Regions from separate parts of the Arthrobacter sp. TJ-270 genome, predicted to be linked through region 1. Evidence: predicted binding sites of a transcription regulator. Region 1 holds the regulator's gene; the other holds the start of a gene.
The links. The regulator HrcA, encoded in region 1, represses chaperone genes, less so after heat shock. The targets are predictions, from matches to a motif close to TTNGCACTCGNNNNNNNCGAGTGCNAA.
Positions count from the first base shown of each region.

Region 2: AC4D2M_RS02080 (FmdB family zinc ribbon protein) is a predicted target of HrcA. The motif match lies at 1,159-1,185, and genes of this name have one in related genera.

Region 1 covers NZ_JBZCNB010000004.1:204,268-207,673, reverse strand. Annotated here, with positions in the region: gene AC4D2M_RS10025 (DUF3097 domain-containing protein) at 71-922, opposite strand; gene hrcA (heat-inducible transcriptional repressor HrcA) at 1,066-2,082, shown strand; gene dnaJ (molecular chaperone DnaJ) at 2,149-3,276, shown strand; gene AC4D2M_RS10010 (16S rRNA (uracil(1498)-N(3))-methyltransferase) at 3,292-3,406, shown strand, end outside.
Region 2 covers NZ_JBZCNB010000001.1:442,302-445,707, forward strand. Annotated here, with positions in the region: gene galU (UTP--glucose-1-phosphate uridylyltransferase GalU) at 1-406, opposite strand, end outside; gene AC4D2M_RS02075 (5-formyltetrahydrofolate cyclo-ligase) at 485-1,138, shown strand; gene AC4D2M_RS02080 (FmdB family zinc ribbon protein) at 1,248-1,568, shown strand; gene cpaB (Flp pilus assembly protein CpaB) at 1,706-2,386, shown strand; gene AC4D2M_RS02090 (DUF4011 domain-containing protein) at 2,391-3,406, opposite strand, start outside.

The sequences.
Region 1 (3,406 bases):
ACTTACTTCCTAAGGGTACTTGGTGGACAGGTCGGACAGGGTCGCCCGCACCTGCCGGAGCCCGGCGCGCCTATGCGCCTGATCCCGGTATGGTCAGGAAATCGATGACTTCCTCGACGCGGGCCAGCAGTGACGGTTCGAGATCAGCATAGGTATTGACTCCGCCCAGGATGCGTTTCCAGCCGGCCGCAACATCTGCCTGGGTGGAGTGCGGCCAGCCCAGGCGGGTCAGGATCCCGGTTTTCCAGTCCTCGCCGCGGGGAATGACCGGCCACGCCTCGAGTCCGAGTGCACGCGGTTTCACGGCCTGCCAGACGTCGACGTAGGGGTGCCCCACGATCAGCACGTTGTGCGCAGCACCCGGTACCTTCATGGCTTCGGCCGCTATCCTGGCTTCCTTGGTACCCGGCAGAAGGTGGTCTACAAGGATGCCCAGACGGCGGCCGCTGGACGGTGCGAAATCACGCACCACGCCTGCAAGGTCATCGACCCCGTGCAACGGCTCGACGACGATGCCCTCGACCCGTAGATCGTCTCCCCATACTTTTTCCACGAGTTCAGCGTCGTGGCGGCCTTCAACCCAGATCCTGCTCGCCCGTGCAGTGCGTGCGCGCTGGCCCGCAACCCGAACGGAACCTGAAGCAGTCCGTTGTGATACCGCGGCCTGCTTCACGGCAGGAATCAGCTCAACGGGCGAACCTTCATAGTGGAAACCGAACCCGAGCGGGAACGTGCGCCGCTTGCCGCGGCGGTCCTCCAGGATCATCACGTGCATCCCTCCGGACTTCTCGGTGCGAAGGATCTCGCCCACGAACCCGCTTTGGACATCCTCAAGAACGACACCGGGGCGGGCCTCGATCTTCTCAATTACGGCGCGCCGGGGCTGGGAGAGGTCCTGTGCGCCCCACTGGTGATACGACATGTGACTTCTCTCGCTTCCGCAATCCCTGCCGTTCGGACAGGCAGAGCCAATGCTAACAATCGCCTCAGACGTATTAGACTTGGCACTTAGGCGTGTTGAGTGCTAACTCAAGAAGCGGGCAGCGAAGTACATCGGAGGTGAACATGAGTGAGCCCAGGCGGCTTGAAGTCCTGCGAGCCATCGTTGAGGATTACGTTCATTCCCGTGAGCCGGTGGGGTCCAAGGCTCTGGTTGAACGCCACAAGCTGGGTGTCTCCTCGGCGACTATCCGCAACGATATGGCGCTTCTGGAAGAAGAAGGCCTTATTACCGCCCCGCACACCAGTTCCGGCCGTATCCCCACAGATAAGGGTTACCGCCTGTTCGTTGACCGGATCGCCGAGGTGAAGCCGCTGTCGGCACCGGAGAAGCGGGCTATCCGGGCGCTGCTGGAAAACGCGGAAGATCTCGATGACGTCCTGGACCGCACCGTTCGACTGCTCGCGCAGCTCACCAATCAGGTGGCCGTGGTGCAGTACCCGCACCTGGGCGCGGCGTCCGTCCGCCACATCGAGTTCGTCCTGCTCGCACCGACCCGCGTGCTTGTGGTGCTCATTTCCACCAACGGAGCGGTACAGCAGCGGGTAGTGCCCGTCCCCGCCGATGCGACCGAGACTGCACTTGCGGAGCTGCGTCAGCGCTTCCTTGAGAAAGTGTCGGGCGTGCGGCTGCCGTCGGTACCGCAGGAACTTGGCGCCTGCGCTGCGGAGCTTTCCCCAGCGCTGCAGCCGCTGGGCCAGGCACTTGCACACGGTCTGGAACAGTTGTCGGCTGCCAACCGCGAGGATCGCATTGTGTTGGCCGGCACGGCCAACCTTGCCCGTTCGACGCTGGACTTTCCCCTCACCATCGGCCCCGTCCTGGAAGCACTTGAAGAACAGGTAGTCATGCTTCGCCTCCTTTCGGAGATGGAGCAGGACGCACTCGGTGTCTCTGTCCGCATAGGTCGGGAAAACCCTTACGGCGGTCTCGCCGAGGCGTCCGTGATTGCCACCGGCTACGGACCGGACGCGCTGGCGAAGGTGGGGGTACTCGGACCCACCAGAATGGATTACCCCACCACCATGGCTGCCGTCAGAGCGGTAGCCCGTTACCTTTCCCGCATCCTCGATGAATCGTGACCGGATGACGGATCCCATGAACAGCAGCCGCTCACGCGGTGAGATAACAGGAAGTGATGTGCAGGAGTGAGTAATCACTACGATGTCCTTGGCGTTGCACGCGATGCCAGCGGCGAAGAAATCAAGAAGGCGTACCGCAAGCTCGCCCGCAAACTCCACCCGGACGTCAACGTCGGCCCTGAAGCGGCTGAGGAGTTCAAGCTGGTCACCCGCGCATACGAGGTGCTTTCGGATCCGCAGAAGCGGCGCGTCTATGACACCACCGGAAACGAAAACGGCACCGACAACGGGTTCGGCGGCGGCTATGCCGGCCCGGGCTTCGCCTTCCACGACATTTTCGAGACCTTCTTCGGAGGAGGCGGTCCCAGCGGTCCGCCGTCACGTACCCAGCGCGGCCAGGATGCCCTCATCGCCGTCCGTATCGATCTGAAGGATGCGGTCTTCGGCTCCAACAAGAAGATCGAAGTGGACTCTGCGGCAGTATGCCCCACCTGTGACGGATCCTGCACACAGCCCGGGACGTCGCCGAGAACCTGCGATATTTGCGGTGGGTCCGGGCAGGTCCAGCGCGCGGTCCGGTCCATCCTGGGCCAGGTTATGACGACGGCGACCTGCGGCACCTGCCAGGGGTACGGAACCGTCATCCCGCACCCCTGCAACGAGTGCAACGGGGACGGGCGTATACGATCACGCCGCAGCCTGACGATCAAGGTGCCCGCCGGTGTTTCAACGGGTACGCGAATCCAGCTTTCGGGTCAGGGGGAGGCAGGCACGGCGGGCGGCCCCCAGGGGGACCTTTACGTCGAAATCCGGGTCAACAGCGACCCGACCTTCCTGCGGGAGGGCGACGACCTTCACGCCACCTTGAGCGTGCCCATGACAGCGGCAGCTCTCGGCACCACCGTGACCATGACCAGCTTCGACGGTGATCAGGAACTCACGATCAAGTCCGGTACCCAGTCCGGCGAAGTGATCGCGCTCAAAGGTCTTGGAGTTACGCATCTGCGCGGATATGGCAGGGGAGATCTCCTGGTACACCTGAGCGTCGAGACCCCCCGGAACCTCGACGGCGCTCAGGAGGAGCTCCTTCGACGTCTGGCGGAAATGCGCGGCGAACAGTTCGCCGAAGGTCAGCTGGCCAGCAGCGGATCAGGGGTATTCGCCCGCTTGCGCGAGCGCCTCGGAAATCTCTGAGCGGTAGCCCGGACCATGACCAACCAGGCTTTCTTCGGTCAACCCGAAGACGTTCAAAGCGCTGTCACCGGCGCAAGCATCACCCTGCGAGGTCAGGAAGCCCATCACGCTGCAACCGTGAAGCGTGTGG
Region 2 (3,406 bases), on a different contig from region 1:
CATCGCCGAGCAGGACAGCGAACGGCTCAGAGCCGACGTGGAGCTTAGCGCGCAGCACTGCGTGCCCGAGCCCCTTGGGGTCCCCCTGGCGGAGGTAGTGGATGTCACCGAGCTCGGAGGCGCGGCGCACAGACTCCAGCTTCTCGAAATCACCCTTCGCTTCGAGCGTTTGCTCGATGAACGGCACCCGGTCGAAGTGGTCCTCGAGGGACCTCTTGTTGCGTCCGGTGATCATCAGAATGTCATTTATGCCGGCGCCGACGGCCTCTTCGACCACATACTGAATCGCCGGCCGGTCCACAACCGGAAGCATTTCCTTGGGCATCGCCTTGGTGGCCGGCAGGAACCTCGTCCCCAGGCCAGCTGCGGGAATGACGGCCTTGTTAACTCTTGGTCGCTCAGTCATGCCACAACACTACAGAATCGGCTGCTGTTCGATGAAAGTGCTACGCTCTCACGCCCTCACGCCCTGTACAGTGCCACCATGGATTCCCGCGTGCAATCGTCGATGCCCTCACCGAGCCCTTCGTCGGTCAAGGAAGACTTGCGCCGCACATTGCGGAACCGGCGTCGCGCCCTTTCGGAGCGTGACCGCAGGTCAGCCGCCGCTGCGCTGAGCGACCAGGTGCTCGCGTGGTTGCGGAGCGCCCCCGGGAGGAGGTCCGGGCCCATTGCGGCGTACCTCTCGGATCCGCCGGAGCCCGGCACCGAGGAATTGCTGCCGGCCCTGATCAGTGCGGGGTACGACGTCGTCGTACCGGTGTGTGAACCGCTGTACCAGCTGAGCTGGGTGCGCTGGGAGCCGGGCGTCGAGCTGGCGAAAAGCCCTCGTGCTCCCCTCTGGGAGCCGGTTGGCGAACGAAAGCAATTCACGGCACTGGTGCCGTTCCGCCTGGTGCTGGTGCCCGGGTTGGCCATGGATGCGCTGGGAAACAGGATAGGCCAGGGTGGCGGGTACTACGACCGGTTCCTCGCGCAGCTGGTTCTCGAACAGCCCGACGTGGACAGGCTCGGCTATCTGTATGACGAGGAGATCCTCCCCGCTGGGGATGTCGAAACCACGCCCCTCGACATGCCGCTGCACGGCGCCTTCACGCCGTCCCGCCTGCACCGTGCGCCCGGCGAACATTCCTCATAAGCGGCAGAAGCAGTGTAGAATTGGCACTCGGACTGGTCGAGTGCCAAAATCCGGGGAAACCCAGACAACGAGACCGCCCACGAACAGCGTTCCCACAGGAGGATTGTCCATGCCTACATATGCTTACGCTTGCAGGGACTGCGGCCACGCCTTCGATGTCCAGCAGTCATTCTCTGATGACTCGCTGACGGTCTGCCCCGAATGCGAGGGCCTACTGCGCAAGAAGTTCAACAGCGTGGGTGTCGTCTTCAAGGGATCCGGCTTCTACCGCACAGACTCCCGCTCTGCGTCGTCGTCCGTCGAGACCGGCAGCAGCTCTTCTGCGAAGCCCTCCTCCACCTCATCCGGTTCCGACGGCAAAGCGGCTTCGTCGTCAACTTCTTCCTCCGGGGGAACGACGACGGCGCCAGCGGCTGCCGCTTCGGCCTAACCGCCGCACCCACTCCGGAGAAACCTTCCGCCGCGGGTGGACCGGTAGTCCTGCACAACCGGTTCTCCCGGGGCGGTTTTTCCACATAGGACCAACTCCCACGGTGCCGCCGTAGCAGGGTTCATATCGTTGGATCCATGAGTGAGCCATCACGCACCCCGAGTCACCTGCAGAGCCGGTTCCAAGCCTTCATCTTCCGGAAGAGGCGCCTTCTGGCCGCTGGCCTCCTGTGCGCTGCAGCCGGGGTGACCGTGGAAGCGCTCCTCCCCCATGAGCCCGCCACCGTGCGGGTTGTCGCTGCATCTTCAGATCTGCCCGTGGGCACGGTCCTCACCGCGGATCAGCTCGCCATCGTCGATCTTCCCGAGGCAGCTGTGCCCGAGCACTCGTTCACGTCCCCCGAACTGGTTGCCGGCCAGCAGCTGGCAACTCCTGTCTATGCGGGCGATGTCCTGGCCCAGAACTTTTTTGTAGGGGCCGGCCTGTTAGCCGGAAGCCCAGAGGGCACAGTCGCGGTTCCGCTCCGCCCGGCTGATGCATCCACGGTGCAACTGCTCTCGGCAGGGCAGCGCGTGGATGTGGTGCTCAGCACCGGAAACGGATTTGAGGTTTCCGCGAAGAACACCGTGTTGGCCCGTGGACTACCGGTGCTGTGGACGTCCGAGCAACCAGGTGCCGGGCCGTTCACGCCCGCGTCAGGAGCGGAGGGCGGCCTGGTGGTCGTGGCGGCCAACCCGGACGAGGCGGCGGCACTGGCCGGCGCATCGAGCGCCGGCCAGGTTCACCTTGTACTCACGTCGGCGAGCAGCCAGGAGTGAACTGCTAGCTCCAGTGTGGAGGCTTCTGTTCCTTCAGCCACTCATCGTTGTCGCCGTCCTGGTCATTCCAGGACCGCGGATCATCCTCCGCCGCATGCTGTGGGATGACGTCCCCGTGCGGGGCCGTACTGGTGGTGGCCTCTGAACTCGGCTGGGCAACCGCCGAGGCCTCCGCTTCAGCCGGCTCGGCAGCCTCGCCGGATGTCCCTTCATCCGCTTGATCAGCGGGGCGGTCATCCGTCGGGTCTTCTTCATTCGCCCGGCTGTTCTCTGCTTCCGATCCCATCGTCTCCCCGTTTCCTGCAGGTGGCTCCTGTGCAGTCCGGCGCGGATTCGGCCGGTCAGTATGTTGAAGACCAAGATATCCCGATATGCGGTCGGCGCAGCCTTCAGGATCAGTGAAGACTTCAATGGTCCACAGCGGCATGTAACGCCAGCCCATCCGTTCAAGGAGCTGCGGGCGCAGCCTGCTCCGCTCCCTCACGGTCAGGCCGCGGTATCGATCGGATCCGTCGGACTCGATGGCTACAGGCGAGAGGAAGGGTGCACTGCCGTCCGCGCCGGAAGCGTGGCTGGAACTGAAGGCAGCAACGATGTCCAGCGCGCCGTCGTAATTGCTGTGGACGGTGGCACCGCGATGGCGCAGTCGTTCCACCAGGTCCGCAACCAGCGGGTCCTCGTTTTCGGACTCCACCACCGGGGCAACCCGGGTTTGCTCGGCGTCCCCGGAGAGCTCCCGGCGCAGCAGTTCGTAGAAGTCCAGCGCGCCGTGCCCCAACCGCTCGGGATCCAGGTCCTCGGGACGGAAGCACGTGAGAACATGCAGCCGGTACCGTGCACGAGTCATGGCGGCGACAAACTTGCCGCGGCCGTCCGGAGCAGACAGTGGACCGAAATTGTGCAGGGCCCGTCCGTGCGGGGTCCGCCCGAATCCCAGCGAGAAGATCACGGAGTCCCGGGTCAGCCCGGCGGCGCGGTCGATCGTGACTACCCGGAACGACTCGTTGCCAGGCTTGAAGA